DNA from 4 places in the Superficieibacter sp. genome. Region 4 is predicted to be linked to each of the others. Evidence: predicted binding sites of a transcription regulator. Region 4 holds the regulator's gene; each other region holds the start of a gene.

Region 1 (8,130 bases), on a different contig from region 4:
TGATGCTCGTGTCGGTTACTTACCGTAGCTGGCGCGTTGCTGACGCTGGGCGATACTTCGACGCAAAATCCCTGTCCGCTCAGGCGGATAGCTTCCAGCCAGATCTCGTTGTCGTCTTTCACGCTGATCGCTTCGAGAAAAAGCGGAATATTGCCGCTGCGACCGGACATGCGCGTCAGCGTGTCTGCCCGCTGAACCACACATTGATGAAAACGTTGCAGGCGACGGCAGGCACCCTGGCGGGTATCCTTCTGTAGCCAGAGATTAGCCGGGCGCAGCAGGGAGTTAATCATATCGTCGCTGCTGTAATCGCGAACGATACCTCTGACATAGCGGATTAGCGCCCGGTCGGAGCCAAATTCCAGCAGCCAGAGCAGTTCACCCTTAAGCGCCGTCCAGCCAAAAGAACGCACCGGGCTGCCGGACTGGTGACTGTCACGGATTTCGCTCAGCGTAGCGCCACGCGCGGTCTGTGATTTTACGTTGCGAATATCCTCAAGCTGGGTTTCATTCCAGCCTTCGGTGAAATCGCCAGCGCTAATTAGCCCGTAACGATGCCAGCGATAAAGATTCGCAGGATGGATTCCGGTGATTGTGCATATATGATCGGTGGAGAGATGTTTCATAGAAGCCCCCTTAAAAGGGATGCCACTGGAGGATCCCAATGACTGTGAGCCATTATGGACGGGTCGCTTTAAAATTAATACAGTGAATTATGCTGATTACAAAACTTCACGCGGCTTTTTACTATTAAAATGAGTTAAATCAGGTGAATATGACAATATAATGAAAAGCGGAAAACGTTATTATTATAAATAATATTGTTATTGCGCTGCTTTGCCAGTCATTTCATTAAGGTTATTTTTCTCCCCCCGGCCTCATTCCGCTGCCGGGGGAAAAATTCCCTCACGCTTTTAACTAAAAAACATCACCGAAACGCAAAGTAAACCTACCGTCAGCGTAATCAGATTCGACAGCGAGCGCCAGGGTTTAAGCGCGGGAATGAGATAAGTCGAAAGTGTCGGCATAATAAACAGGATGATCGCAATCAACGGGCCGCTGATCGCGTAAATCATTGAAATGGCGTTAGGATTGATGCAGCAGATGATAAACGTCGTGACGGATATCAGGAAAATAGACAGCGCGCGATGCCATGAGCGGCTTTTTTTGACCCCCACTGAATCCAGAGCCGATTTTACTATCTCCGTCGCCCCTTCAATCACCCCAAAATAGGTGCCGAGAAAAGATTTTGACATCGCCACTACCGCCACAATGACGCCGGAAATAGCCAGCCAGGCGGGCGCATGAGTCATCATCGACAATGCCGAAAGGATAGTGACGCCTTGCTCCTTCGCGGACTCGATATATACCGATGGAATGGACAGCAGGCAGCTAAAGACAAAGAACATCACGCTCAGGCAAATCACCAGATACGCCACTTTCATAATTTTTTTGCATTTACCCATGGCCTGCTCGCCATATTTTTCGCGTCTGTCTACGGCAAACGTGGAAATAATTGGCGTATGGCTAAAAGCAAAAACCATCACGGGGATTGAAAGCCAGACCTGATGCAGCGTATGGCCATCAAACGCCATCTGGCTGGTCAGGTAAGCGGGCTGCCAGCTGGCGGTCAGGTACAGCGAAAGAAACAGAAAATAGGCAATCAGCGGAAAGACCAGCAGACCCATCACCCGGATAGTCGCATGGCGGCCCATCAGAAAAATCAGGTTCAGTACGATGACCACGCCCAGGCTGACCAGCATCCGAATGTTAGCGGTGATCTCGCGGTATTTAGCAATCTGTTCGCTCACCGAATTGGTGATCGCCACCGCATAGATCAGCACGACCACGAAAAAAGCGACGAAATAGAGGCTGGTGATCAGATTGCCGACTTTTTTGCCGTAATAGTGAGTCACCGCGCCGGTAATGCCTTCTCCGGCGGGCGTCGGCGCGGAGAGAATAAACTGGCACAGGGCTTTGTGCGGCCAGTAAGTCAGAGGATAAGCCACCAGCGCCGTTAACAGCAGCACGATTGCGCCTGCCGACCCCAGTTGGATGGGAAGAAAAAGCGTTCCGGCACCCACGGCCGTCCCGTACAGAGCAAAACTCCAGAGAGTCTCTTCTTTCGACCAAATTTTCGACATCAGTTAAATTTTAATACCAGATAATCAATAAAAAGGAGCGCAATTTACCATAAATTTGCCCCGGTCGGGCGTATTGACAGGGGCCGGTTAAGGCGATTCTGACGATGATTTGCATTTATGTAACAATCTATTGTGATAAATCTCACTTATTTTAAACAATTAAGAAAAGTGAAAATAACAATGCACTACTATAGCGAGGGTTATTTTCGCAGAGGTAGTCATGAAAGAGGTTGTCATCGTCGGCGCCGTGCGCACGCCTATCGGCTGTTTCCAGGGCGCGCTGTCGCGTCTTACCGCTGTAGATCTGGGCAGCACGGTAGTTAAAGCGCTGGTCGAACGCACCGGCCTTCAGCCGCATATGGTGGATGAAGTGATTTTCGGCCAGGTGCTGACCGCCGGGGCGGGGCAAAATCCGGCCCGCCAGTCGGCGCTGAACGGTGGCCTGCCGAATACGATCTCCGCCATTACCATTAATGACGTCTGCGGCTCCGGGCTGAAGGCGCTGCATCTGGCAACCCAGGCCATTCAGTGTGGCGAGGCCGACGTAGTGATTGCCGGAGGCCAGGAAAACATGAGCCGCGCGCCGCACGTTTTAACCGACAGTCGGACCGGGGCGCAATTAGGCAACAGCCAGCTTATCGACAGCCTGGTGCATGACGGCCTGTGGGACGCGTTTAACGATTATCACATGGGCGTGACGGCGGAAAATCTGGCGCGTGAATACGGCATCAGCCGCGAACTTCAGGATGACTGGGCGTTAAGCTCACAGCATAAAGCGCGTCTGGCTATTGATTCCGGGCGCTTTAAAGACGAAATCGTCCCGGTGGCTACCGTGCGCGCGGATGGCGTCAGCCAGATTGTCGATACCGATGAACAGCCGCGCACCGATGCCAGCGCGGAAAATCTCGCCCAACTGGTCCCGGCGTTTGACCGCGCCGGTTCCGTCACCGCAGGCAACGCCTCGTCGATTAACGACGGCGCGGCGGCCGTAATGATGATGAGTGAAGCGAAAGCGCAGGCGCTGAATCTGCCTGTTCTGGCGCGTATCCGGGCTTTTGCCAGTGTCGGGGTCGATCCGGCCCTGATGGGGATTGCCCCGGTGTACGCCACCCGCCGCTGTCTGGAAAGAGCGGGCTGGGCGCTGGAAGACGTCGATTTGCTGGAGGTAAACGAAGCCTTTGCCGCGCAGGCGATTTCCGTCGGTAAGATGCTGGAGTGGGACGCCAGCCGGGTCAACGTCAACGGTGGCGCTATCGCCCTGGGCCATCCCATCGGCGCGTCGGGATGCCGCATTCTGGTGTCGCTGGTGCATGAGATGATCAAGCGCCAGTCCCGCCGGGGCGTGGCAACGCTGTGTATTGGCGGCGGGCAAGGCGTGGCGCTGGCGATTGAGCGGGACTCGCCGCCATAAAAAAAGCCCTCAGCAAAGAGGGCAAAGGCCAGTTACAGAAATAGTTATTCAGGAGGATGTCGTCTTCATTCAGGGGATGGTGTGTCCTGCTTTGAAAACATGAACGCAATTTATCAAAACAATGTTTCATATTGTGTGACGCTTCGCCCATTTCCCGCCAAAACCCTGCCATCCCCTTTTATCCAATGCCTGTTGATACCACCATCTTTAATTTCATGCCGTTTTTTATCCGTTGTGCGATCTTTTTCAAAGATGCATTTAACGTTTTGTAATTTATCATTTTTATCAGGAACTTCCGTGCGCATTTCTGCCCCATTCGTGATCCCCTCTGCATTTTCACCATTTTAATGCAAAAAAATTGAAACATCGTTTTATTCATAATTGAAAACCTGTTTCAGGCGGGATAAGATGACCCTATCGACAGAGCGGAACTGGATTTCGCTTTCGTAACGTTATCGCAGACGCATTTTTCTTTGGAGGTTGATGTGGACGTCAGACAAAGTATCCACAGCGCGCATGCCAAAAGCCTTGATACCCAGGGGCTGCGCGGTGAATTTTTGATTGAAAAAGTATTTGTAGCCGATGAATACACAATGGTTTACAGCCACATCGACCGTATCATCGTGGGCGGAATTATGCCGGTCACTAAAACGGTCTCCGTGGGCGGTGAAGTAGGCAAACAGCTTGGCGTCAGCTATTTTCTGGAGCGCCGCGAGTTGGGGGTGATCAATATTGGCGGCCCCGGCACGATTACCGTTGACGGCACCTGCCATGAAATCGGCCATCGCGACGCGCTGTACGTCGGCAAAGGCGCGAAAGAAGTGGTTTTCGCCAGCATTGATGCCAGCAAACCGGCGAAGTTCTACTACAACTGCGCCCCGGCGCACACGGCGTATCCGACCAAAAAAGTGACGCCAGCGGACGTTTCCCCGGTCACGCTGGGAGATAACCTCACCAGCAACCGCCGCACCATCAATAAATACTTCATCCCGGACGTGCTGGAAACGTGCCAGCTCAGCATGGGCCTGACCGAACTGGCGCCGGGCAATCTGTGGAACACCATGCCGTGCCATACCCATGAGCGCCGGATGGAAGTGTATTTCTATTTCAATATGGACGAAGACACCTGCGTATTCCACATGATGGGACAGCCGCAGGAGACGCGCCATATTGTGATGCAAAACGAGCAGGCGGTGATTTCACCGAGCTGGTCTATTCACTCAGGCGTCGGGACCAAAGCCTACACCTTCATCTGGGGGATGGTGGGCGAGAACCAGGTCTTTGATGACATGGACCACGTAGCCGTTAAAGATCTGCGCTAGGCGCGATCGGCATCATTAAAACCCATGCCTGTCGTGACAGGCGCTGAAAGATTAAGGAACACAAAATGATTCTGGATGCATTTTCTCTTCAAGGTAAAGTTGCGGTGGTATCGGGTTGCGATACCGGTCTGGGGCAGGGGATGGCGCTGGGTCTGGCGGAAGCCGGATGTGATATCGTCGGCATCAATATCGTCGAGCCGACCGAAACCATCGAGCGCGTCACCGCGCTGGGCCGCCGTTTTCTCAGCCTCACCGCCGACCTGCGCCAGATCGACGGTATCCCGGCGCTGCTGGAACGTGCGGTCGGCGAGTTTGGGCATATTGATATTCTGGTGAATAACGCCGGGCTGATCCGCCGTGAAGACGCGATCGACTTCAGCGAAAAAGACTGGGATGACGTGATGAACCTGAACATCAAGAGCGTATTCTTTATGTCCCAGGCGGCGGCGAAACACTTTATCGCCCAGGGTAACGGCGGCAAAATTATCAACATCGCCTCTATGCTTTCCTTCCAGGGCGGCATTCGCGTGCCTTCCTACACCGCCTCGAAAAGCGGCGTAATGGGCATTACCCGCCTGATGGCGAACGAATGGGCGAAGCACAATATCAATGTGAACGCTATCGCACCGGGTTACATGGCGACCAATAACACCCAGCAACTGCGTGCGGATGAACAGCGCAGCGCCGAAATCCTCGATCGTATCCCGGCTGGCCGCTGGGGTCTGCCGAGCGATCTGATGGGGCCGATCGTCTTCCTGGCATCCGGCGCATCGGATTACATTAACGGCTATACCATTGCGGTCGACGGCGGCTGGCTGGCGCGTTAATAGCTCTGCTCGTTGCTTAGAAAAACCTGCCGCCCGGCAGGTTTTTTTTCGTCCGCAGACGAATACGTCACGCTGGAGCATATCGAACGCCCTCTGAGGCCGGGGAGAAACGGTGGGATATCGGGTGCTGAGTAGCGTTGGGATATGAGTTTCTCCCGCAAAGGAGAGAGTAAATATGTGGCTGAGAGGGCGCGTTTTCCCCCTCACCCTAACCCTCTCCCTAAGGGAGAGGGAACTGTCCGAGTGCGGGGTGCCGTCCGGCGGCGGTTTTCTCCCTCTCCCGCGGGAGAGGGAACTGACCGAGTGCGGGGTGATGTCCGGCGGCGGTTTTCTCCCTCTCCCGCGGGAGAGGGCTGGGATGAGGGGGAATTGCCGGTACGGTGCCGCCTTCTCCCGCGGGAGAGGGAACTGTCCGAGTGCGGGGTGACGTCCGGCGTCAGTTTTCTCCCTCTCCCTAAGGGAGAGGGTCGGGGTGAGGGGGAATTGCCGGTACGGTGCCGCCCTCTAAAGGGAGAGGGAACTGTTCGAGTGCGGGGTGACGTCCGGCGGCGGTTTTCTCTCTCTCCCGCGGGAGAGGGAACTGTCCGAGTGCGGGGTGACACCCGGCGGCGGTTTTCTCCCTCTCCCTTAGGGAGAGGGTCGGGGAGAGGGGGAATTGCCGGTACGGTGCCGCCCTCTCCCAAAGGGAGAGGGAACTGTCCGAGTGCGGGATGACGTCCGGCGGCGGTTTTCTCCCTCTCCCTAAGGGAGAGGGTCGGGGTGAGGGGGAGCAACAACCCTGAAGCCCCTTTACAGCGAAATATTCTGCTCCGTATCCGCATCAAAAATATGGCACCGGCTCATCTCGAACCTGAAATACACCTGCCCGTTCAGCCCCAGCGCCAGTATCGGCTTTGCGTCATCGGACGGAATACGCGCCGTCAGTTCATACTCCCCCACCTGCAAATAAAGGAAAAATTCGTGGCCCATATTCTCGATGCGCACCAGCGTCCCTTTGCCGCAGGAATCGGTGAACGGCTCGGCGGATACTGCGACATATTCCGGGCGAATACCGAAAAACACCTCACTCCCCACATAGCTGGCGACCTTCTCCTGCTGCTGCGCGTTCAGCGGCAGCGTGTCATCACCTACCGTCACATGCAGGCCGTCTTCTTTCCTGACGATGTTAGCCGGTTTGATATTCATCTCCGGCGCGCCAATAAACCCGGCGACAAACATATTTTTCGGGAAGTGATACAGATTATCGGGTGTATCCACCTGCATAATGTGCCCCAGCTTCATCACGCAAATCCGGTCGCCCATGGTCATTGCTTCGGTTTGATCGTGGGTGACATACACGGTCGTCGCCGGTTTCCCGGAACGTTTGAGCTGCTTATGCAAATCAGAAATGCGGATGCGCATCGACGCACGCAGTTTGGCATCCAGATTCGACAGCGGTTCATCAAACAGAAACACGTCCGGTTTTTTCACAATCGCCCGGCCGACCGCCACGCGCTGGGCCTGACCGCCGGAAAGCTGACGCGGCAGCCGGTCGAGCAGTTCCTCCAGCTCGAGAATTTTCGCCACTTCATTCACCAGGCTGGTCATTTCCGCCTTCGGCATCTTGCCGAGCTTCAGGCCAAACGCCAGGTTTTCGCGCACCGTCATATGCGGATAGAGCGCGTAATTCTGAAACACCATCGCGATGCCGCGCGCTTTCGGCGCGAGATTATTCACGATTTTCTCGCCGATACGGATCTCACCGCCGCTGACGCTCTCCAGCCCCGCCAACATTCGCAGAGTGGTTGATTTCGCGCAGCCTGACGGCCCGACAATCACCATAAATTCTCCATCGGCGATGTGAAGATCGATACCATGTACCGCTTTGAAACCGTTGGAGTAGACCTTTTCCAGCTTATTAAAAATCACTTCAGCCATGATATTTCCCTTTTAGCCCTTAATCCCGCTGCTGGTAACGCCCTGTACGAAGTAGCGCTGCGCCAGGAAGAAAACAATAATGGACGGCAGAATGGCAATACTTGCCATCGCCAGAATTTCATTCCACGGCGCGCCTTCGGTAACGTCGATGGACATTTTCAGCGCCAGTGCGATGGGGTATTTATCCACGCTGTAGACGTAAATCAGCGGCCCGATAAAGTCATTCATCGACCACATGAACTGGAACAACGCCACGGAAATAATCGCCGGTCGCAGAATCGGCACCACCACGTACCACAGCACCTGAGCAGAGTTGCAGCCGTCAATCTGCGCCGCCTCTTCCATATCGCGCGGCACGCCGCGCAAAAACTGGATCAGCATGAACACGAAGAAACCCTGGGTGGCAAAAGCGGTCGGCAGGTACAGCGGCAGATAGCTGTTCAGCATTCCCATTTCACGGAACATCAGGTACTGCGGGATCAGCAGCACGGTGCCCGGCAGCAGCATGG
Region 2 (7,159 bases), on a different contig from region 4:
GGTGGAGATTTTCACTAACCCCGGCGTGCCGGTCGGTGAGACCAGGCCGTTGACCACCGTGTCGTTCTGTCCCAGCAGCGCGCGGCTGGTGGCCACGCCGGTAAAGACCTGGTTAACGTGCTGCGGCTGAACGTCGCGGGAGATCGCGCTCACCATCGCCGACTGGTTCGGATCGCCCGCGCCCAACCCCACCGAAAGCGCGTTATCAATCAGCGCGGCATATTCGCGCATGTCCGCCACCGCACTTGCCACGTCCGGGTAATTTTTGGAGAGCACGCCGACCAGCACATGACCTTCCGCCGCCGCATAAATGGCGCTGGCGTTGGCTTTCGATCCGGCCAGCACGTTCAGGCATACGCGGTCGCGGTAAAAGTTAGGGGTCAGTTTCATGCGGTTTTCTCCTGATTAATCACTTCAGCAATGCGGCGCGCGACGATGTCGAGCTGCGCGCGGTCGACGCTGCGCACGTCGGCTTCGATAATGCCTTCGTTGGCTTTATAGCCACGGAAGTAGATGGCGTACTCGCCCTGTTTCAGCGCGGCGACCAGTTCGCCGGTGGCAACGCCGGTCGTCGCTTCGTCAAATTTTATCTCCGCGCGGGCGATGTCGCGCCCGGCGCTGTCCCACACCACGCGGGCGGTAACACCGTTAAGCGTATTCAGCGCATCAATGAACGGGGTCATTTTTTCGACCATCTCCGCCCCGCTCTCTTTCTCGGCGGTAAGGTAATGCTCAATGGCGCAGGTCAGGCCGAGGATGCCCTCTTTGCCGACTTTCATCGCCCGACCAATGCCCGCCGTCTGGCGCTTCACCCATTCGACGTACTGCGTTTTGCCGATCACCAGCCCGCTGGTCGGCCCTTCAATCGCTTTTGCGCCGCTGTAAATCACCAGGTCCGCGCCGGAGCGATAGTAAACGTGCAGATCTTCTTCCGCCGCTGCATCGACAATCAGCGGCACGTTATGCTTACGCGCGACCACCGCCGCCTGCTCCACGCTGAGCATACTTTTTTGCACGCAGTGGTGCGATTTGATGTACAGGATCGCGGCGGTGCGCGGGGTGATGGCGGCGGCCAGATGTTCAGCGGAGCATTCGTTGGCGTAGCCCGCCTCCACGACTTTGCCGCCACCCAGCGCGACCATCGTGCCGACCGGTGCGCCAAAGTTGACGTTGTGGCCCTTCGGCAGCACGATTTCATTGTTCTCAATCGGCGTAACGTGCAGGTTTTCCAGCAGCCAGTCGCTGTCCCGAACCAGCACGGCGGCGATGGATTGCGCAATCCCCGCCGAGGCGCAGGACACCACCGTTGCGCCTTCAACGTCGAGCAACCGGGCGATGTAATCGCCGGTTTTGTTGACCAGATCTTTCATTTCAAAATAGTGATCCATGCCGTCCATCGCCGCCTGCACCACTTCCGGGCGCGGGGTGGAGACACCGAGCGCGGTCATCCGCCCGGAGGTGTTAATCACCTGTTTTAAATTGTATTTTTCATAGATTGAAGGCATCTTCCGCACTCCCTTGTTCGGTCGGATAAAGCGTGCCCGCGCGCACGGCGGCGAGCGGAACCAGTAATCGGTCAGCCTGTAAGCTGTCGTTTTCGGCATCCACCAGCACGGTCGGCTGGCGGCGCAGGGTGAAAATAGTCAGGTCGGCATCGTAGCCGTTCGCCAGTCGCCCTTTGGTTTTCAGGCGCAGCCCTTCGGCGGCGTGGCTGGTGACGCATTCGATCACCTGCGGCAGCGACATGCCGAGGGCGAGAAATTTCGCCATCACGTTCGCCAGTGAATAGACCGGCCCGTTGATGCGGTTGCGGCAGTAAATATCAGAACTGATGGTGTGCGGCAGAATGCCCATGCGGATGGCGCGCTCCGCCACGGCAAAACTCAGGCTGGCGGTGCCGTGGCCGACGTCAAGCCGCACGCCACGCTGGATGGCGCGGGTGACGGACGCGCGTAGTTCCCCCGCAGGCGTCAGAATACGGTTCGGCTTGCCGTTGTAGCAGTGGGTGATGATGTCGCCTGCGGTCAGGCGTTCGGCAATGTCGTCAAGATCCGGCGGATTGTTGCCAATATGCACCATCAGCGGTAAATCGCCGTTCTCCCGCTGCATCGCTTTGGCGTGCTCAAGCGGCGCAATGCCGTTGTCGCCCACCACGCTGCTGCTCATCCGCGCTTTCAGGCCGACAATAAAATCCGGGTAGCGCTTCACCGCCGCACGCACCGCGTCATGGTCGATATTCGCCATGTTTGCCAGTTCGTTTTGCGCGATCAGGCCCACGCGGGAGATATTGAGCAGCGCATAGACTTCCGTCGTCGCCTGGCGGGTCAGGGTATAAAAATCGTCAACGTCGTCCGCGCCGGTGCTGCCCGCATCCACCACGGTGGTGACGCCGGTCGCAATACCGATGCTGTCCGGCTGGTCATGATAAATCGGTGATTTGGCGTAACAGTGAACGTGGGAGTCTATCCAGCCTGCGCTGACGTAATACTCCCCGTGGAGATCGACTTCGCGTTCCGCCGGACCCTGAATGTCGCCCAGCGCCGCAATTTTGCCGTCCCGCACGGCGATATCGGTTACGGTATCGTCAGCCAGACGCGCACGGCGCAGGAGTAAATCGAACATAGCTCTCTCCTGTAGAGGCGGGCGCAGCCGCGCCCGCATGGATTAACTGATAGCGACGGGGAAAATCGAACCGAGGATCATCGCGCCGAGGATCGCGCCGCCGGTGATCGGCTTCTGCCAGATGTAAAACAGCAGTGCGCCAACCAGTGAACCGATGCCGATAGGAATCGACGCGGCCATCGCGCTTAGGATGATCAGCGGGCCGAGGAAGCGCCCGGAGGCGTTGCCCGCGCCCATCATCACGTCCGCCCCGTAGGTGGAGTCGCTCTGATTGATGGTGAACTTACGCGCCAGAATGATGAGGTAGCCAATCGCCAGGCCAATCACCAGCCCGGTGATCAGCGAAGCAATAAAGTTCTCTACGGGAAACGCAAATCCCGCGCCGAGCAGCAGCGCCGGAACGCCCAGCCCGACGCCGGTCTGGATCGCCCCGCCGATATCGAGAATGCCGACCAGCGAGCCTTCAATGATGCGGGCAAACAGGAAGCTCGCGCCAAACGCCGCGACCGCGCCGTAAGCCCCGGTATCAATCCCCGCACGCAGCATGGAGACAAACGCCACTTCGTTAAACGCGCCGATGCCGTACAGATAGTACATGTGCGTCCCGGCAAACACGCCGGAAGAGAGCAGCCCGACAAAGATCGGGAACGACCAGTCGGCATACCAAAAACCTTTATTCTGTTCCATTGTGGCCTCCGTTATTTGCCGCTCAGCGAGTTGTGGATCAGATCGAGCCAGTTCGGCACGGTCAGGTGGAAGGATTCGATCATCTTCATGTCGAAGCCACGGAAGAAGGCGCTAAGAACGAACAGGGCAACAATCGCAACCATCATCACTTTCGTGACGCGGTTCCAGCCGCTCTCTTCCACGCCTTTACCGATCAGGATGCCCAGCACCAGACCCGGTACGGCGTTGCCCATGATCAACTGCGCCGCGCCGCCAAAAATGGTGGCCCAGAAGCCGGATTTTTTGCCCGCGTCGATCGCTGCCAGCCAGAAGATCACCGGCATCACGGTATTCACCAGCAGGTTCGCCGCCGGGACCAGCACCTTAACGGCAGTGACCTGGAGCGCTTCCGGCACGGAGGAGGCGGTGAGGTTAAGGAAGGTGACGACGATGGTGCCGATGATCCCGCAGGCAATCGCCATTTTTTTCGGATCGTGCAGCGTCTCGCCGACGTTGCGGTTTTTGATCATCAGCGCCGCCGCACCCCAGTTAGGGATAATGCGGTGATCGACGTCCTGGGTGAACGATCCCGCTGCCACCGACGAGGCCCAGGCGTTAAAGAAGAAGCCCAGCCCGAAGGAGAAATGCGATGCCGGATCGCCTTCACAGGAGTTCAGCTCGCCCAACGTACGAAACGCGCCCATCCCCTGAGTGGTCGGCGCGTGAAACATGCGTGCAGCCCCGGCTCCAACGCCGACGCCAACCAGGCCGCCGATGATGAGCGATTTTATTAATATTATCAGGAACATTGTTCCGCCCTTTTAGTGAGGATCAGCGTTGCGTGACGAAATCGACCTTATCAAGATCGATAGCGGTCACGTTGACGGTGACGTCCAGCTCCACGCTGTACGTGCGTCTTTCCCGGCGCAAAAAGAAGAACAAAAATGCTTCTTTGCGCACCGTTTCACGCGCATGAACGACCTGCACATCCTGTGGCTCAATACGCAGTAAAATATGCGGCGAGGCTTTCATGACCGTCGCCTGAACGTGGTTCAGGGCATCGGCAAAGGCGCGTGATTTGGCCTCACCTTTGCCCGACACTCTCACCGTGGTGGTGAATTGCTCTTTCATGTTTAAGCGCCGTGCTTCTTCTGCCACGCCAGTACCAGCCGCTCGCCCAGCTCTTCTTTATCCATAAAGCCGAAGCCCAGCACGTTGCAGCCTTCGTTGATGGCGGTGACGCCCTCGTCTACCGAGCGCATTCCGTATTTCGCTTTGTAACCGTACTTATTCTGCGCGGTAATGGCACCCGCACCGCCGCTGCCGCAGAATGAAATACCAAAGGTGGCGTTTTCGGCTTTCATGACGTCACCCAGCTTCATATCCGCTGCCACGCCCGGCACGACCACCGCGCGTCCGCCCGCTTTTTCAACGCCTGCCGCTACTTTCTGGCCTTTGCCCAGACGGTCGCCAATGACTACGGTAATCTGTTCCATCTTTTGCTCCTTACAGGTTTTCTTTTGCGACTTCGAAGTGAACCGACAGCAGCCAGGCCTCTTCTTCAGGCAGATTGCCAAACGCCGCGACCACTTCGCGGGCCAGCATCATTGATTCTTCTGAAATCTCTTCAAACAGACTGGCTTCCACGTCGGGCAGCGGCTCTCCGGTGATTGACCGGTGTGCCATCGCGCGGACATGTGACGTCAGCATTTGCTCCTGGACGGCGTTCGGGATGATGTCGTGACCTTTCAGCAGGCTGTACACCTGGTGCAACATGCGAGTTGCAAGTTCTTCGGTCTGACTCCCGACATCGGTAATGGCGACTCCGTTATTCACTCTTCTGACCCCGTTTGTTGCGTCTGGGTTAAAACTAACGTGCCATGTGAAAGGTTTGTAGCGAGTTGTTTTCCACTTCGAAGTGGAAAGGCGAGAGGCGGGAGTGATCTGTCGCACATAATTTCGCTGAATGCAGATGAAAAGCTAAATAAACGTGATGAATGTCAAAGGAAACGGCTACAAAAACGCCAGCTAAAAGTGGCAATACCTGGCAGGGCTTAAGGTAAAACGGAGAGAGTGATAAGGTTTTGTGATGACGCCTTCGATCCGGCTGACCAGCACGACAAAACCGTGGCAGAAATATTTGATCTTCGTACTCATCGCCGCTTTGCCTGACCTCGTCACGGCGGGAATCAGGTTTTACGGTATGCTAACGGCATCCCCTGACCCGGCGCGCGCCTTCATGAATAGCTTTGATTTGACCTTTCTCAAGTACCTTCAGGATCACAGCCCGCTGCCGGTGGACGAGGCGACGCGGCGCTTTGGCAAGACGCTTTCAACGCTGAAGCGCACCATGAAAGAGCTTAACGAGCTATTACCCGCAGACCTTCAGCTTCACCAGGATAACCATTTCCTGGTCACGCGCATGGGCTACGCTGATTACGTGAATTTTTTGCAGCAGGTGCGCTTCAATCGCTATCTGACCGCGCCGGATGAGCGGGTACGCGATTTGTTCGTCGCCCTGAGCCTGAACGATGTGGTTAACAAGAGCGAATATTACCGCAGGTTTTTCGTCAGTCCCGGCACGCTAAAAAATGACAACCCGGTAATGGCGCTTTTTTTACGCCAGCGCGGGCTGGCGCTGATCGGCGTGCCGCGCAGAGGTTCACAGCTCACGGGAGATGAGTTTCAGCTGCGCGTAGCGGCCTGTATGACCATTCTGAAAACGGTGGAGGTGGACGAAAATAATCGCCTGATTGCTCATCAGGCAAGCGAACCGGCCAACCGCTCTATTGCTGAACAGTTCTTAACCGCCTGCGCTACGCACACGGTGCAGGCGGCATGGCTGTATGAGACACGCATTTGCCCGGCGTTTGCGCTGAGCTATAACGGCAAAAAGTATTTTCTGGTGTATATGAGTCTGACACTACAGCGCATCGCGCGTGGCTGGCGCATTGAGAACACCACGGCGGCCGGATTTATCAGCACCTTTGCGCACAGGTTACTGGACGATCCGCAGGAGAACGCTTTTCTGGATCTGGTGCTGGCCTCGCTATCCTTTACCCGCCGTCCGGCCACGCTTTACGATCCGGCGCTGGCGCATGAGGTCAACGGTTTTTGCCAGCAGGTGGAGCAGCATCTGGCGGCGACTCTTCACGACCGCCAGCGCTGGTTTACTGAGGTTTACGCCTTTTTGCACGCCGCTATCGTGCAGAATAAATTTAACCTGTGGTTTGACGATAAAAAACTGCACGACGTGCAGGCGCACTATTCCACGCTCTGGCAGCATACGCAGCACGCGCTGGGCAGTATCGAACAGCGCTGGCAGATTCGGTTTTCCGCCGCGCATCTGGCAACGCTGGTGCTGATCGTTAAAAAATTTGAACTGCGAAACCGGGTATTGAGCGAACGAAGAAAGCGGGTGATCATCGTCACCAACTCTTCTGAAAGTAAGGTGGGTTATTTCAAAGAGGTGCTGCGCTCCTGGTTCCATATTGAGATCCCGGAGTGCGTGAATATTAATGAGATCGAACGGCTAAAACAGCAGCCTTTCGATCTGCTCATTACCTTTACCAATAAGATCTCCAGCTACCTTAAATATCACCATCTGGACTATGTGAAGGTGAATTTTCACCTGACGCAGGACGATATTACGCTGCTGCGCCAGTGCGGACTCTCCCGCGCGCGCAAGAAAATTCCCGTGGGGGCGTTTGTGGAGCAGATTCAGGGAATGGACGGAGAGAGATTGCGGGCGTTTCTGGAACAACACTATGCGGATCTTTTTATTTAGCATAGTGATTGTACGAGTTAGCAGACGTCACCACGAACGCGGGCTGTTCCCTCTCCTGGGGGAGAGGGCGTTAACGCGGAGGAA
Region 3 (8,130 bases), on a different contig from region 4:
GGCACCATCCACGGCAGAATGCCGACGCCGTCCGGGAATACGACCAGACATTCGGTGCTGCCTTCCCACAGCTTGCGGGTAATGAGTGCGGTGTCGTTTTCCATCACATAGGTCAGGGCGATCAGGTTGGTGGCATGGCAGTGCATGATCACCCGATCTTTACCAGCGGTCGCTTTAATGCGCTCGCAGTGCGACAGAAAATGAGAGGGCAGTTCGGAGGTCGGCACCGCATCGTGGGTGAGTCCCCACAGAATGTGATAGCCCGCGCCGTCGCTGTCCACTTTGACCACGCCGAGGTTCGCTGCCGGATCGAGCTGCACGTTACGGAAGAATTTGCCGGAGCCGGTGACGATGAAAAAGGTGTTCGCCAGCAGCGGCATTGGCTGGCTTAAGGCGATATGGCGCGGCTGCGCGTGGAACTCCGCCGTGTAAGGCTCTACGTCGGCGTCATCCAGACGCAGCGTGAGGTTGCCACCGTTGCGCTCGTCCCAGCCTTTCAGCCAGGCATCGGAGGTGGCTTTGATCATGCCCTGGACAAACCAGGCGTTGATAATGGTCTGCATAGTGTTCACTTTCCTTCAATATGCCGGGTTACCCGGCCTGATCATTACGGTTAGAACGGAGTGGGTTTCCCCTCGCGCTCAGGATTCGGGGTTCGGTGCTCCCCCCTCTCCCTAACCCTCTCCCTCAAGGGAGAGGGGACTGTCCGGCGTCGTTGTTGGGTTGAGTGATCCACTTACCCCCACCGTGGCACGTACCCCTCCCGAGGGAGAGGGGACTGTCCGGGTTCGCGGTTACGTCCGGTGCCGGTTTTCTCCCTCTCCCTGAGGGAGAGGGCCGGGGAGAGGGGGAGCGTCTGCACTCCTTCCCAACAGCCTGGGCGCAGTATTATCCCCGCGACCTCAGCACCTCTTTTTCATACCCGCGCACGTTATCCAGCCACTGGCTGCCCGCTGGCGTATCGTGCCGCTGGCAGTACATCTCCCACACCGCCTGCCACGGCAGCGATTTTTGTTCTTCCAGCAGCGCCAGGCGCGCGGTGTAATCCCCCGCTGCCTCAAGCTGGCGCAGTTGCTCCGTCGGCTCCAGCAGCGCGCGCAGCAGTGCTTTTTTCATATTGCGGGTGCCAATCACCCAGGCCGCGATGCGGTTAATTGAGGCGTCAAAAAAGTCGAGGCCGATATGCACGCGGTCAAACAGGTCGTGACGAACAATCTCGCTGGCAATCGCCTGGGTTTCATCATCCAGTAGCACCACGTGGTCGCTGTCCCAGCGCACCGGGCGGCTGACGTGCAGCAGCAGGCGCGGCACGTACAGCATGGCGGCAGAGATTTTGTCGGAGATAACCTCCGTCGGATGGAAGTGGCCTGCGTCGAGGCACAGCGCGGTCTGGCGGCTGGTGGCGTAGCCCATATAAAACTCGTTTGAGCCGACGGTATAACTCTCCGCGCCGATACCGAACAGCTTGCTCTCCACGGCGTCGATGTGATGCGCAGGGTTTAGTTTTTCGCTCATCACCTCATCCAGCGCTTCAAGCAGACGCTGGCGCGGCGCGAGACGGTCAACGGTGACATCTTTCATGCCGTCAGGAACCCAGATATTCATCACCGATGGCGTACCGAGCTGCTCGCCAAACCAGGCGGAAACACGGCGGCTGGCCTTGCAGTGGTCGATCCAGAACTGGCGGATTTCCGGGTTGGCGTGCGACAGCGTGAAGCCATCAGCACTCAGCGGATGTGAGAAGCAGGACGGGTTAAAATCCAGCCCCAGCCTGTTGGCTTTCGCCCATTGCACCCAGTTTTTGAAATGTTCCGGCTTGATCTCATTGCGGGCGACCGGCGCGTCAGCTTCGTGATAAATGGCATGTAGATTAAGGCGCTTCGGTCCTGGGATCAGGCTGAACGCCAGTTCCAGATCGTCGCGGAGTTCAGCGGCGTTACGCGCTTTCCCCGGATAGTTACCCGTGGCCTGAATCCCCCCGGTCAGGTTGCCTTCCGGGTTTTCAAACCCGGCGACATCATCGCCCTGCCAGCAGTGCATGGAAACAGGCAACCTGTCGAGCTGGCGCAGAGCCTCCTCAACATCAATTTTCACCGCGGCGAACCGCTGTTTCGCCAGTTCCCAGGCGTGCTCAAGTGGAGTGGTCATGCGCAAAGCTCCTTTGTCTGTCGTTGGGTCTGAGACTGCGCGACGTAGCGGGCGATCTCATTATCAGGATGAGGGGTAAAAGTGGTCAGCTCGTAATTGGCGGCGACCACCTGACGAAAATCGGTGACGTCGGTCAGTTCATCCAGCGTCATAAGCTGCACGCCGATATTGCCGAGCGTGGAGGCTTCAATCGGTCCGGCGACGACGGTAATTCCGCAGGCGTCAGCACAAAGCTGATTGAGTAACCGGTTCTGGCAGCCGCCGCCGACAATATGCAGCGTGCGGAATGGCTGACCGCGCAGAAATGCCAGTTCGCCGAGCACGTCGGCATACAGAATGGCGAGGCTGTCAAAAATGCAGCGCGCCAGTTCGGCATCGCACAGCGGCGCGGGTTGACCCGTCTCGCGGCAGGCCGCCTGGATCTCCGCGCTCATATTGTCGGGATTGATAAAGCGATCGTCGTTCGGGTTAATCACGAAACGGCAGGCGGGCAGCGCTTCGGTGCGGGCGATTAAATCCGCTAAATCGCTGACGCTCTGCTCGGCAAGCACGCGCTGGAGCAGCCACAAGCCCATAATATTTTTCAACACCCGGTAGCGGCCTTCTGCGCCGCCTTCGTTGGTGATATTGGCGGCCAGCGCGCTGTCGCTGGTGTACGGCGTTTTGCTCTCAAAGCCCATCAGCGACCAGGTGCCGGAAGAGATCCACGCCGCGTCTTTACTTTCCAGCGGAACGGCGATCACCGCGCTGGCCGTATCGTGGCTGGCGACGGCAACAACCGGGATCTCTGCATCCTGCGGGCTGCGCCAGTGACCAATCACATTACCCGGATGCGCAGGCGTGCCGAACCACGCGGCGTTTGCCCCGGTCCAGTCCAGCAGGGTGTTATCCCAGTCGTCGGTATTGATATTCACCAGTTGCGTGGTGGTGGCGTTGGTGTATTCCCAGTTCATCCTGCCGGTGAGACGGTAGCTAAAATAATCGGCAATCAGCAGCGCATGGGTGACGTCATTCAGCGCGTCCGGCTGCTGCTCAGTCAGCGCCCGTAGCTGGTAAAGCGTGTTGAACGGCAGAAACTGGATGCCGCTGCGACGGTAAATGTCTTCCTTACCGAGCTGCGCCAGCGCGCGCGCCATCACGCCTGTGGTGCGGTCATCGCGATAGGCCACCGGCAGGCCCACGCGCTCGCCCTGCGCGTTCAGCAGGACGTAATCCACGCCCCAGGTATCCACGCCGATACTGTCGATGGTCACGCCTTCTTCACTGACTTTTTCCAACCCGCAGCGAATTTCGGCTTCCAGGCCGTCAATGTCCCAGCAGTCAAAACCGTCCACTTTTTGCAGGCGGTTACTAAAACGGTGGATTTCGCGCAGGGTAAGGGTGCGGCGGTCAAAGCGTGCGAGCATTACGCGTCCGCTGGATGCGCCTAAATCGACAGCGACGCAGTGGCGAAAAGTCATGATGCGGTCCTTCTCAGAATGATTACGCCCAGTCTAAAAAAGAACGCTGCCCGCAACCTTCTTACTACGGACAGCCGTTATTGCCCGCTGGCAAGAAAGCAAAGATGAACGTGAGGTAGCTCACAAATTACGGCAAAAGCGGGGATGTGACAGCGGCCTCATTTCCGCATATTCGTCGCCGTTTCTTGAAAAACTGACAGGCTTTGCACGCTTTGCTGTCAAAACTTGAAGGTGAGAAGCGCACGCCTTATTTACTATGTTGAGAATTCTTCTCACTGGTGGCGACTCTTATGACCGTACTTCACAGCGTGGATTTTTTTCCGTCGGGCAGCGCATCAGTGGCGATTGAGCCGCGTCTTCCGCAGGCGGCATTCCCGGAACATCACCATGATTTTCATGAAATTGTGATTGTTGAACACGGCACCGGCATTCATGTTTTTAACGGCCAGCCGTACACCATCAGCGGCGGCACCATCTGCTTTGTCCGCGATCACGACCGTCACCTGTATGAACATACCGACAATCTGTGTCTGACCAATGTTCTGTACCGCTCGCCGGAAGCGTTCCAGTTTTTGTCCGGGCTGAATTTACTGCTGCCGCAGGAGCAGGACGGGAATTATCCGTCGCACTGGCGGGTGAACCAGACTGCGCTGACCCAGGTGCGGCAGATTGTCGGGCAGCTTGAGCAGCATGATGACGCGCCGGATGCACCGGAAAGAGCCAATCGCGAGCTGCTGTTTATGCAACTGCTGGTGCTGCTGCGTAAAAGCAGCCTCGCGCAGAATGCGGAAGATAACGATGCCCGCCTGAACCAGCTGATCGTCTGGCTGGAGGAGCATTTTGCGGAAGACGTGTGCTGGGAGTCGCTGGCCGACGGTTTTTCGCTGTCATTGCGCACGCTGCACCGCCAGCTCAAGCAGTACACCGGGCTGACGCCGCAGCGCTACCTCAACCGTCTGCGGCTGATCAAAGCGCGTCACCTGCTGCGCCACAGCGACGAAAGCGTGACGGATATTGCCTACCGCTGCGGCTTCGGCGACAGCAATCACTTTTCCACCCTGTTTCGCCGGGAGTTCTCCTGGTCACCGCGTGATATCCGCCAGGGCCGCGACGCCGTTCTTCAGTAACGCGAAGAGAGTCAACGTTTTTGGCGGGCGGATGGTTAATAATCCCCGATCCTAAGGCGCTGAGGTGATCCCGTAGTGGGCCAGTTAATTCTTCGAAAAGCCGACTTTTTCCCGCACGTCGGCCAGGCGGTTGCCGTGGCGGATCGCTATCCGCAAAACGTATTTGCTGAACATACCCACGAGTTCTGTGAACTGGTGCTGGTGTGGCGCGGCAACGGCCTGCACGTGCTTAATGACCGCCCGTACCGCATCACGCGCGGCGATCTGTTTTATATCCGCGCCGAAGATAAACACTCCTATGCCTCGGTAAACGATCTGGTGCTGCAAAATATTATTTACTGTCCCGACCGGCTGACGCTCAACCTCGACTGGGCGGCGCACATTCCCGGTTTTGACGGGCGCGAGCACAGCCCGCACTGGCGGCTGGGCAGCAGCGGTATGAATCAGGCCCGTCAGTTGATTAGCCAGCTTGAGCATGAAAGCGCGCACCCGGACGCGCAGACTCACGACATGGCCGGGCTACTGTTTGGGCAACTGGTGATGATCCTCAAACGGCATCGCTATACCAGCGATAATCTCTCCGCGCTCTCCCGCGAGCCGCTGCTGGATAAACTCATTACCGCGCTGGCGGGCAGCCTTGATCGCGCCTTCGTGCTCGATCGCTTCTGCGAACAGGAGCAATGCAGCGAGCGGACCCTGCGCCAGCAGTTTCGCAGCCAGACCGGGATGACCATCAACCAGTACCTGCGTCAGTTACGCATCTGTCACGCGCAATACCTCCTCCAGCATACGGAAATGATGATCGGCGAAATCGCGATGCAGTGCGGTTTTGAAGACAGTAACTATTTTTCGGTCGTTTTTAACCGTGAGACTGGCATGACGCCAGGACAATGGCGGCAGCGCAACCACTGCCTTGAAACTCGCTTTAGCAGGGACGTTATGCGTTAACGTGAGACGGGACAGCGCCAGCATCTTTTCCGTGCTGGTTAGATACCGCAGTTCCCCCTCTCCCCGGCCCTCTCCCTTGAGGGAGAGGGAGTGGTCAGTGCCTCGTGTCAGGTTCAGTAGACAGCTCAGCCTGCGTAAAGATCGCACATTCAGTTATAACGCCGGGCAGTTCCCTCTCCCTCGAGGGAGTGGGAGTGGTCAGTGCCTCGCGTCAGATTCAGTAGACAACTCAGCCTGCGTAAAGATTGCACATTCAGTTATAACGCCGGGCGGTTCCCTCTCCCTCGAGGGAGAGGGTTAGGGAGAGGGGGAAAATCGTCACCGGGCTTTCAGCCTGGTTTATCTTTTTCTGAGGCTCGGGTCATCGGGCCTGTTTTTCTTAAGTCCTCACATTATTTTCTTTGAGAAACCGGGTCAGGGATAAGGGGAGGCTCCGTACCCGCAGTTCCCCCTCTCCCCGGCCCTCTCCCTCGAGGGAGAGGGAGTGGTCAGTGCCTCGCGTCAGTTTCAGTAGACAACCCAGCCTGCGTAAAGATTGCTCATTCAGTTATAACGCCGGGCGGTTCCCTCTCCCTCGAGGGAGAGGGAGTGGTCAGTGCCTCGCGTCAGATTCAGTAGACAACTCAGCCTGCGTAAAGATTGCACATTCAGTTATAACGCCGGGCGGTTCCCTCTCCCTCGAGGGAGAGGGTTAGGGAGAGGGGGAAAATTGTCACCGGGCTTTCAGCCAGGTTTATCTTTTTCTGAGGCTCGGATCATCAGGCCTGGTTTCCTTTTGCAACCTCTTTAATACTTCGCATTTTAGGCTGCCAGTACCAGGTTTTACCTGCTGCTACTTACAATATTTTCAATGACTTAACCTCTGCTTTGGAAGCCATTGCGGCAATGTCCCTACGAAAATAACCACAAACCGCCTGACCTGTCACTTTCATTGGCATATCAGATCCTTTTGTGAAACCTGCTGAATAGTACCAATTTCAGCATGAGCATCTGCCATATTCCCATCAGGAAACGGAATTGTGTGGTCTTTTGACTTAGCTATTTTGAGGCAATTCGTTACCGTTCCTTCCGTGGCTTCAACTCATTTATGACATGAATAATATTGTGACATTAATAGTGGGTGCTTTTTTTATAAAATAAATTTAATCGAAACTCTGTGCAATAAATCACATTCGACGAACGGATTTCGCTTTTATAATGTGAGGATTCTTATGCGGAGGTGAAATGCTGGCTTTTATCATCTTATTCTTTATTACTCTCGCAGCTTTTTTGTTATTGCTGGATAACAACGTTAAAGCTGCGCTGGATGATATTTGCTGGCTCAATTCTCCTGACGATCTCGCAGAAAGCGAATTATCCACCGACGATTGCCCTGATACACAAATAGCGCTGGAGTGGTCGCGTTTATGGGACTGCGCCGGGCTGGCGCTGCAAAGCGGCGTGCGCCGCCAGGTGCGTCAGGTCATCAAATCACGGCATCGCGTGCGCCAGCGCCTGCTGTTCCTTCGCAAGCGTGACGAGTTAGGTTTTAGCTTCCGTATTTCCAGCCTGCACCAGTTAATGGCCTGCCGCCATGCGAGCGGGGCCGACGGCGATGCCGTCGCTCAAACCCTTTTTATACCCAAAGCACAATGCGCGTTTTCGCCATTGTGCTTTTTTTTGTCTTAACGAAATCAAGAGGATAAATGATGTTTATTGTTTGTGTAGCCGCCTGTCCGACCGGAGTTGCCCATACCTATATGGCCGCTGAAGCGCTTGAAATGACCGGCAAAAAACGCGGTCACGAGGTGAAAGTGGAAACCCAGGGCAGTATGGGAGCCGAAAACGAAATTGATGCTGAAGACCTGGCGCGCGCCGACGCGGTGATCATCGCCGCCGACGTTGCCATCAGCGGGAAAGAGCGTTTTGACGGCATGGTAAAACTGGAGTGCAGCGTCTCCGATCCGATCAAATTCGGCGACGCGGTGTTTGAAGCCGTGGAGCAGGAGGTGTCGCATGGCTAAATTTCAGGGAGGAGGCGGGAAGCCCTCGACGGGGGCGGAAGTCAAAAATGCCATCATGACCGGCGTCTCGTGGATGCTGCCTTTTGTCATCGCCGGGGCGGTGATCATGGGCATCGCGCGTATTGGCGCGTCGATGTACGGCATTGATAACATCTGGGATGCCAGCCATGAACAGGCGGGTCTGGTGATACAAATACTGCATAAGTTTGACGGCTTCGGCGGTCTGGCGCTGTCGCTGATGCTGCCGGTTGTTGCGGGCTATATCAGCTTTGCGCTGGCTAACAAGCCGGGTATCGCGCCCGGTATGGTCGGTGGGCTGCTGGCGAGCAATCTGGGAACGGGCTTTCTGGGCGCGCTGGCTGCGGGTTTTGTGGCGGGCTACATCGTCCGGGCGCTGATCAAATACATTAAGCTGCCGAAAGCGCTGGCTTCCGCCGGGCCGAT
Region 4 (8,130 bases):
TTAAACAGATCGACCAGAAACCACTGCATAAACCCCTGAAGCCCGAAGAAAACCAGCTTGCCGTCCGCGAGTGGCGACTGGAAAAAGCGGTCGCTGCGTGGGGTAAAATTCGAATAGACCTTCGTTGTGCCCTGCGGATACTGCACGCGGTGGGAAACTTTGTAACCGTCGATAGCCAGAACAGGATTCATTTTCATGGTGTTGTCTCCGTTAAGCGCGGTAAATGGCGTCAATGTCAATCAGCTCAACCTGCGGATGTTGCAGCGACGGTGAGGTAAAAGAGGTGGTGGTATAGATGGCGTCAATGCCGTTTGACAGCAGGTTCTCAACGCCTTTCGAAAAAATGCCGTGGGTGACGTACAGGCTGACGCTGCGTGCCCCGGCCTCGCGCAGAACCTGCGCAGAGCCGATAAACGTCCCGCCTGCATCGCACAGGTCGTCGGCAATCAGCACGTCGCGGCCTTTAACGTCGCCCGCCACCAGCGCGAATCCCGTCAGATTGCCGCTGGCGACATCGCGTTTTTTGCTCAGAATGGCGTACTCTGAAACGCCTACGGCTTTAGCCACCGCATCGATTTTCTTCAGCGCTCCGGCGTCCGGGGCCACCAGCATCAGTTCTCTGGCGGCAAATCTGCGGCGCAGAGTGGCGCTTTGCAGCAGGCAGCGCTCCTGGGTGATCCCGACCAAATTATCGATCGCTGCCCCGGCGGCATCGCTGTGCGGGTCGAGCACTTTCACTTTATTAAAGCCGAGAACGTTAAGCTGGCGGGCGAAAACTTTCAGCGCGAAGCTGTCTCCGTCAACCATGTAGCGATCCTGACGCGCCCACGGCAGCCACGGCAGTTCCAGATGGCTGACCAGCACATCGGTGGTGTGACGCACGGCATCGACTAACTGAGCCAGCAGCATGAAATCATTCATGTCATGCATGGCGGCGGCGCGGATGCGCATCAGCTGTGCCGTTTGTGGCAGCGCGCCGGTCACTTTCAGCCAGACCGCGCCATCGGGAAATACGCCGTGCGTGAATGCGATTTGCTGATTATCGATGAATAACTGCAATCGATGTTCCATCATTTCACCCTCTCAGTTAGTTAATGTCCCTGCGACAATTTAATAATGTCCCTAAGACACATATTATGCAAGTTATTTTTTAAACAAAAAGCACCCTATCATTAACACGTTGATAATGTGTAAAAAAAAAGCACGTATTCTGCACCGCTATGGGCTGCTAAACTGAAAGCCCCTTTTCCACGACGATCTGAGACGGCAGATGATCACCGAAGCTGAGTACCTGAAGAATTACGACGCCACCCGTTTTCCCTCGCCGCTGGTGACGGTGGACAGCGTGCTGTTTACCCTGCACGAGGGAAAACTCTGCGTCCTGATGGTAGAGCGCGCCAGTCAGCCGCAGCAGGGATGCTGGGGATTGCCGGGCGGGTTTATCGATATCGCCCGTGACCAGCACACGCGCGACACCGCCCTGCGTAAGCTCACCGAAAAAACCGGGGTTTCCCCGTCGTGGCTGGAACAGCTTGATACCTTTTCCGGCCCGGATCGCGATCCGCGCGGCTGGAGCCTGACCATCGCCTGGTTTGCGCTCATCGCCTGGGTGGATTGCGCGCCGCATATTGCGAGCGTCAGCGATGCCCGCTGGCTGCCGGTAGACGAGCTGGACGGTTACGCCCTGGCATTTGACCATCAAAAGATTATTGAGACGGGCCTGCACCGCCTGCGGCAAAAGACGATGTACTCCCTGCTGCCGGTTTATTGCCTGCCTGATACCTTCACCCAGGCGCAGCTTCATGAGGCAACGGAAATTATCCTCGGCCAGCCGATCCAGCGTAAAAGCCTGATCCGCCGCATTGAAGCCTCCGGGATGCTGGAAGAGACCGGCGAAAGTGTGGCGACCGGGGCACGCAAAGCGCGGCTCTGGCGACGCAAACCGGACGTCGATATTCATCTGTTTTCGCGTAATCTGCTTGCCGACTAGCGGCGATTACCGTCAAATGCATAAACCGTAGTGATGAAAAGCGGTATATTACCGCGCCACTTTCTTAACATAATCCGTGCTATGGCCCACATTTCATCTGACGAACATTTCGCCACACAGGGCGATACACGCGTTTTCCACCCGATGCCGGGCGCGCGAAATCCGCATCTGCAAACCATGCTGCCACGCCTGCTGCGCCGCAGGCTTCAGTTCACCCCGGTCTGGCAGCGTCTGGATCTGCCGGACGGTGATTTTGTCGATCTGGCGTGGAGTGAAGATCCGTCGCAGGCGCAGCACAAACCCCGGCTGGTGGTCTTTCACGGGCTGGAAGGCAGCCTGCATAGTCCTTACGTCCACGGCCTGATCCAGTCTGCCAGCGAGCAGGGCTGGCTGGGCGTGGTGATGCATTTTCGCGGCTGTAGCGGCGAGCCAAACCGCCTGAACCGCATCTATCACTCCGGCGAAACGGAAGACGGTAGCTGGTTTTTACACTGGCTGAAACGCGAATTCGGCCCCGCGCCGACCGCCGCCGTGGGCTATTCACTCGGCGGTAACATGCTGGCGTGCCTGCTGGCGAAAGCAGGCGCGGACGCGCCGCTCGACGCCGCCGTGATTGTCTCCGCGCCGTTTGTGCTGGAAGCGTGCAGCTACCATATGGAAAAAGGCTTTTCCCGCGTTTATCAGCGCTATTTGCTTAACCTGCTGAAAGGCAACGCGTCGCGAAAACTCAAAGCCTATCCCGGCACCCTGCCGATTGAGCTGGCGCAGTTGAAGCGCGTGCGCCGCCTGCGCGATTTTGATGACTTGATCACCGCACGCATCCACGGTTTTGCTGACGCGATTGATTACTATCGTCAGTGCAGCGCCATGCCGTTACTTAATCAGATCGCTAAACCGACGCTGATCATCCATGCTAAAGACGATCCTTTTATGGATCACCACGTTATTCCCGATCCCGCCACCTTACCGCCGCAGGTTGAGTACCAGCTTACCGAGCACGGCGGTCACGTTGGCTTTGTCGGCGGTACGCTGCGCCGCCCGGAAATGTGGCTGGAAAAACGCATTCCCGACTGGCTGAAAACCTATCTCGGAGCCTGAAGATGATTATTCCCTGGCAGGATCTTGACCCTGTAACCCTCGATAGCCTGATCGAAAGCTTTGTCTTGCGTGAAGGCACCGATTATGGTGAACATGAGCGCTCACTGGCGCAAAAAGTCGCCGACGTAAAGCACCAGTTACAAACCGGCGAAGCCGTGCTGGTCTGGTCAGAGTTGCATGAGACGGTCAATATCATGCCTCGCAAGCAGTTTCGCGGCTAAATAACTGATAATCAGGGAGTAGCTATGTCTGCCAAACATCCGGTGATTGCGGTCACAGGCTCCAGCGGGGCAGGAACCACCACCACCAGCCTCGCCTTTCGCAAGATCTTTGCCCAGCTCAGCCTGCACGCGGCGGAAGTCGAAGGGGACAGTTTCCATCGCTACACCCGCCCGGAAATGGATATGGCGATCCGTAAAGCGCGCGATCTTGGTCGGCACATTAGTTATTTCGGCCCGGAGGCGAACGATTTCGGCCTGCTGGAACAAACCTTTATTGAATACGGACGGTCGGGCACCGGGCAGGCGCGAAAATACCTGCATACCTATGATGAAGCAGTGCCGTGGAATCAGGTGCCCGGCACCTTCACGCCGTGGCAGCCGCTGCCGGAACCGACCGACGTGCTGTTTTATGAAGGACTGCATGGCGGCGTGGTGACGCCGCAGCATGACGTCGCCCGCCATGTTGATTTGCTGGTGGGCGTGGTGCCTATTGTTAACCTCGAGTGGATCCAGAAACTGATCCGCGATACCAGCGAGCGTGGGCATTCGCGCGAGGCGGTGATGGACTCGGTGGTGCGTTCAATGGAGGACTACATTAACTTCATCACCCCGCAGTTCTCCCGCACCCATATCAACTTCCAGCGGGTGCCGACCGTTGACACCTCCAACCCGTTTGCCGCCAAAGGCATCCCGTCGCTGGATGAAAGCTTTGTGGTGATCCACTTCCGCAACCTCGAAGGCATCGATTTCCCCTGGCTGCTGGCGATGCTGCAAGGCTCATTTATATCTCACATCAATACTTTAGTGGTGCCGGGCGGGAAAATGGGGCTGGCGATGGAGCTGATCATGCTGCCGCTGGTTCAGCGGCTGGTGGAAGGCAAAAAAATCGAATAGCCGGGCGCGAGGCCCGGCGACGGATCAGGCAACGTTCACTTCGTATGAATGGGTAATATTCACGGCTTTTTCCAGCATCAGCGCTACCGAACAGTATTTCTCTGCCGAGAGGTCTACCGCGCGGGACACGGCGCTGTCTTTCAAATCGTGACCGGTGACGATAAAGTGCAAATTGATATGGGTGAACAGGCGCGGGGCCTCTTCACGGCGCTCTGAGGTCAGTTTCACCTCACAGTGGGTAACCTCCTGACGCCCCTTTTGCAGGATCGACACCACGTCAATCGCACTGCATCCGCCTGCCGCCATCAGCACCATTTCCATCGGGCTGGGCGCTTTATCACCGGAGTTACCGTCCATTAAAATCTGGTGGCCGGAAGCCGACTCGCCCAGGAACGTTAACCCTTCAACCCACTTCACTCGCGCTTGCATATTCATCAACTCCCGTATGGCAATTTTCTTCCCAGATTACGCGCACATAACAATTCTCGCAACGGAAGGCGACCTGCGTCATGCTGAAGCGAGACACCAGGAGACAGGCGGCAAAAGCTATGCTAAAACAGACGGGATGCTACAGTGATATATTGACTTAGTGCATGTATGCACGGGTCATCAGATACACGGCTGCGGAACATACCGACAGTCAGCTTCCCCGCCAGAGGGAAGGACACGATTGCAACCCCGGAGGCAACGTCATTTAGCCGCCGGAGATAGTTTATAACAGAGGATAACCGCGCATGGTGCTTGGCAAACCGCAAACAGACCCGACTCTAGAATGGTTCTTGTCTCATTGCCATATTCATAAGTACCCATCAAAGAGCACGCTGATTCACCAGGGTGAAAAAGCGGAAACGTTGTATTACATCGTTAAAGGCTCCGTGGCAGTGCTGATCAAAGATGAAGAAGGGAAAGAGATGATCCTTTCTTATCTCAACCAGGGCGATTTCATCGGTGAACTGGGCCTGTTTGAAGAAGGTCAGGAGCGTAGCGCCTGGGTGCGGGCCAAAACCGCCTGTGAAGTCGCAGAAATTTCCTACAAGAAATTCCGTCAGCTGATCCAGGTTAACCCGGACATTCTGATGCGTCTTTCAGCGCAAATGGCGCGTCGCTTACAGGTCACGTCTGAGAAAGTGGGCAATCTCGCCTTCCTTGACGTAACCGGCCGCATCGCGCAGACGCTGCTTAACCTCGCCAAACAGCCGGACGCGATGACTCACCCGGACGGTATGCAGATCAAAATCACCCGTCAGGAAATCGGCCAGATCGTTGGCTGCTCGCGTGAAACCGTCGGCCGCATTCTGAAAATGCTGGAAGATCAGAGCCTGATCTCCGCACACGGTAAAACCATCGTCGTTTACGGCACCCGCTAAGTTCGTTCACCGGCGCATTCCACTGCGAATGCGCCGGTTTCGTTATTCTCTATGTGGCGCAGGCTGATCTATCACCCGGAAGTGAATTACGCACTACGACAAACCCTGGTGCTCTGTTTGCCCGTGGCTGTCGGTCTGATAATCGATCGGCTTCAGTATGGCCTGCTCTTCTCGCTGGTGCCCGCCTGCTGCAACATCGCCGGTCTGGATACCCCGCACAAACGCTTTTTCAAACGTCTGATTGTCGGCGGCTCGCTGTTCGCAGGCAGTAGCCTGGCGGTACAGCTTTTGCTGGCGCAGGGCGCGCCGCTGCCGCTGGTGCTTACCGCGCTGGCGCTGATCCTCGGCGTTACCGCGGAAATCAGTCCGCTGCATGCACGTCTGCTCCCGGCCTCATTAATTGCAGCCATTTTCACGCTTAGCCTCGCGGGGTCCGTTCCGGTCTGGCAGCCGATGCTGCTCTACGCGACGGGTACGCTCTGGTACGGTTTATTTAACTGGTTCTGGTTCTGGCTGTGGCGCGAACAGCCGCTGCGCGAGTCGCTCAGCCTGCTTTACCGCCAGCTTGCCGACTATTGCGAAGCCAAATACAGCCTGCTGACCCAGCATGTCGATCCGCAAAAAGCCCTTCCGCCGCTGCTTGCCCGCCAGCAAAAAACGGTCGATCTCATTACCCAGTGCTATCAACAGCTGTACATGCTGTCGGAGAAAAAACACCATAACTACAGGCGGCTGCGCTGGATGTTCCAGATGGCACTGGATTTGCAGGAACATATTTCGGTCAGCCTACACCAGCCGGAAGAGGTACAAAAGCTGGTAGAACAAAGCCATGCGGAAGCGGTGATCCGCTGGAATGCGCAAACCGTTGCCGCCCGTCTGCGGGTGATGGCGGACGATATTCTGTACCATCATTATTCTGGCCGCTTCAATATGGACAAGCAGATCGGCGCGCTGGAGAAAATCGCCCGTCAGAACCCGGATAACCCGGTGGGTCAGTTCTGCGCCTGGCACTTTAGCCGTATCGCCCGCGTGCTGCGCACCCTGCGTCCGCTTTATCCGCGTGATTTAATGGCCGACCGCCAGCGCCGTCTGCCGCTGTGGGCGGCGCTGAAAAGCTATTTATCGCTGAAGTCCCCCGCCCTGCGCACCTCGGCGCGTCTTAGCGTCATGCTCAGTATCGCCAGCCTGGCGGGAAGCGTTCTCCACCTGCCGAAGCCCTACTGGATCTTAATGACCATCATGTTCGTCACCCAAAACGGCTACGGTGCCACGCGGGTGCGCATTCTGCATCGAACGCTTGGCACGCTGGTGGGGCTGGTCATCGCCGGGGCGACGCTGCATTTTAACGTCCCGGACGGTTTTACGCTCTGCGCCATGTTGGCGATCACCCTTATCAGCTATCTGATCCTGCGCAAAAATTACGGCTGGGCGATGATCGGTTTTACAGTCACGGCGGTGTACACCCTCCAGTTGATCAATCTTAACGGCGAACAGTTTATTCTGCCGAGGATGATCGACACTGCGCTGGGCTGCCTGATTGCATTCGGCGGCATGGTCTGGCTGTGGCCGCAGTGGCAAAGCGGCCTGCTGCGCAAGAACGCAGACAGTGCGCTGGAGGCGGACCAGGAGGCACTGCGGCTGATTTTAAGCGACGATCCGCAGGCTCCGACCCTGGCGTACCAGCGGATGCGGGTCAACCAGGCGCATAACGCGCTGTTTAACTCGCTGAACCAGGCCATGCAGGAGCCGGGATTTAATAGCCGGTATCTGGAAGATATGAAACTGTGGGTCACGCACAGCCAGTTTATTGTCGAGCATATCAACGCCATGACCACGCTGGCACGCGAGCACAATATGCTGACGCCGGATCTGGCGCAGCGTTATCTGCAATCCTGTGAAATTGCGCTGCAACGCTGCCAGCAGCGGCTGAAATCTGACGGGCCGGGCAGCGCGGGGGATGTCAATATTCTCGAAGCGCCGGACGCCGCCCCGCAAGGGCCGTTAAGCACCATGGAGCGGCATCTGGAGCGCATTCTGGGGCATCTGAACACCATGCATACCATTTCGTCGGTAGCCTGGCGTCAACGCCCGCATCATGGGATTTGGCTCAAGAGAACTAAGCGTTAACCCGTTTCGCCACCGCCTGCGCGAAGCGTTCCAGCCCTTCGTGAATATCCGCCTCTTCTACCACCAGCGACGGGGCAAAGCGCATTACGTCCGGTCCGGCGTTCAGCACCATCACGCCTTCCTGCGCGGCGGCATACAGGAAATCCCGCGCACAGCCTTTGTACTGCGGCTTCAGCTCTGCGCCAATCAGCAGGCCCATTCCACGAATATCGCTGAAAATAGCGTATTTCTGGTCGATTTTTTGCAGATGCTCAACAAAAATCTGCCGTTTGGCGTTTACGCCGTCGAGCACGTGCGGCGTATTGATGATATCGAACGCCGCGCCCGCGACCGCGCAGGCCAGCGGGTTGCCGCCGTAGGTCGAACCGTGCGATCCGGCATGAAAGGCGCTGGCAATATCCTGGGTGGTTAGCATCGCGCTGATCGGAAAACC

What was found. The regulator CRP, encoded in region 4, controls carbon source genes, mostly activating them, when cyclic AMP is high. The targets are predictions, from matches to a motif close to ATGTGANNNNNNTCACAT.
Region 1: the regulator CRP is predicted to act here: its motif matches at 2,275-2,292, upstream of RT197_RS06605 (acetyl-CoA C-acetyltransferase).
Region 2: the regulator CRP is predicted to act here: its motif matches at 5,226-5,243, upstream of RT197_RS21930 (glycine dehydrogenase).
Region 3: the regulator CRP is predicted to act here: its motif matches at 3,753-3,770, upstream of rhaB (rhamnulokinase).

Annotation. Positions count from the first base shown of each region.
Region 1 is NZ_DAMAPU010000002.1:469,303-477,432, forward strand. It holds gene RT197_RS06595 (transcriptional regulator) at 1-626, opposite strand, end outside; gene RT197_RS06600 (aromatic amino acid transport family protein) at 915-2,144, opposite strand; gene RT197_RS06605 (acetyl-CoA C-acetyltransferase) at 2,365-3,555, shown strand; gene RT197_RS06610 (hypothetical protein) at 3,669-3,860, opposite strand; gene kduI (5-dehydro-4-deoxy-D-glucuronate isomerase) at 4,041-4,877, shown strand; gene kduD (2-dehydro-3-deoxy-D-gluconate 5-dehydrogenase KduD) at 4,943-5,704, shown strand; gene RT197_RS06625 (ABC transporter ATP-binding protein) at 6,494-7,621, opposite strand; gene RT197_RS06630 (carbohydrate ABC transporter permease) at 7,634-8,130, opposite strand, start outside.
Region 2 is NZ_DAMAPU010000027.1:512-7,670, forward strand. It holds gene dagF (2-dehydro-3-deoxy-phosphogluconate aldolase) at 1-390, opposite strand, end outside; gene RT197_RS21900 (DgaE family pyridoxal phosphate-dependent ammonia lyase) at 387-1,505, opposite strand; gene RT197_RS21905 (amidohydrolase/deacetylase family metallohydrolase) at 1,489-2,622, opposite strand; gene RT197_RS21910 (DUF4310 family protein) at 2,665-3,309, opposite strand; gene RT197_RS21915 (DUF4311 domain-containing protein) at 3,321-4,097, opposite strand; gene RT197_RS21920 (DUF4312 family protein) at 4,120-4,419, opposite strand; gene RT197_RS21925 (SFCGS family glycine-rich protein) at 4,422-4,784, opposite strand; gene RT197_RS21930 (glycine dehydrogenase) at 4,795-5,124, opposite strand; gene RT197_RS21935 (hypothetical protein) at 5,378-7,075, shown strand.
Region 3 is NZ_DAMAPU010000013.1:73,504-81,633, forward strand. It holds gene rhaD (rhamnulose-1-phosphate aldolase) at 1-563, opposite strand, end outside; gene rhaA (L-rhamnose isomerase) at 889-2,148, opposite strand; gene rhaB (rhamnulokinase) at 2,145-3,608, opposite strand; gene rhaS (HTH-type transcriptional activator RhaS) at 3,899-4,735, shown strand; gene rhaR (HTH-type transcriptional activator RhaR) at 4,811-5,683, shown strand; gene RT197_RS18135 (hypothetical protein) at 6,908-7,351, shown strand; gene RT197_RS18140 (PTS fructose transporter subunit IIB) at 7,372-7,686, shown strand; gene RT197_RS18145 (PTS fructose transporter subunit IIC) at 7,679-8,130, shown strand, end outside.
Region 4 is NZ_DAMAPU010000017.1:63,691-71,820, forward strand. It holds gene RT197_RS19780 (nicotinate phosphoribosyltransferase) at 1-197, opposite strand, end outside; gene prs (ribose-phosphate diphosphokinase) at 211-1,071, opposite strand; gene RT197_RS19790 (NrtR DNA-binding winged helix domain-containing protein) at 1,271-1,990, shown strand; gene RT197_RS19795 (hydrolase) at 2,024-3,088, shown strand; gene RT197_RS19800 (YheU family protein) at 3,091-3,309, shown strand; gene RT197_RS19805 (phosphoribulokinase) at 3,334-4,203, shown strand; gene RT197_RS19810 (OsmC family protein) at 4,228-4,632, opposite strand; gene crp (cAMP-activated global transcriptional regulator CRP) at 4,938-5,570, shown strand; gene RT197_RS19820 (YccS/YhfK family putative transporter) at 5,622-7,697, shown strand; gene RT197_RS19825 (aspartate aminotransferase family protein) at 7,687-8,130, opposite strand, start outside.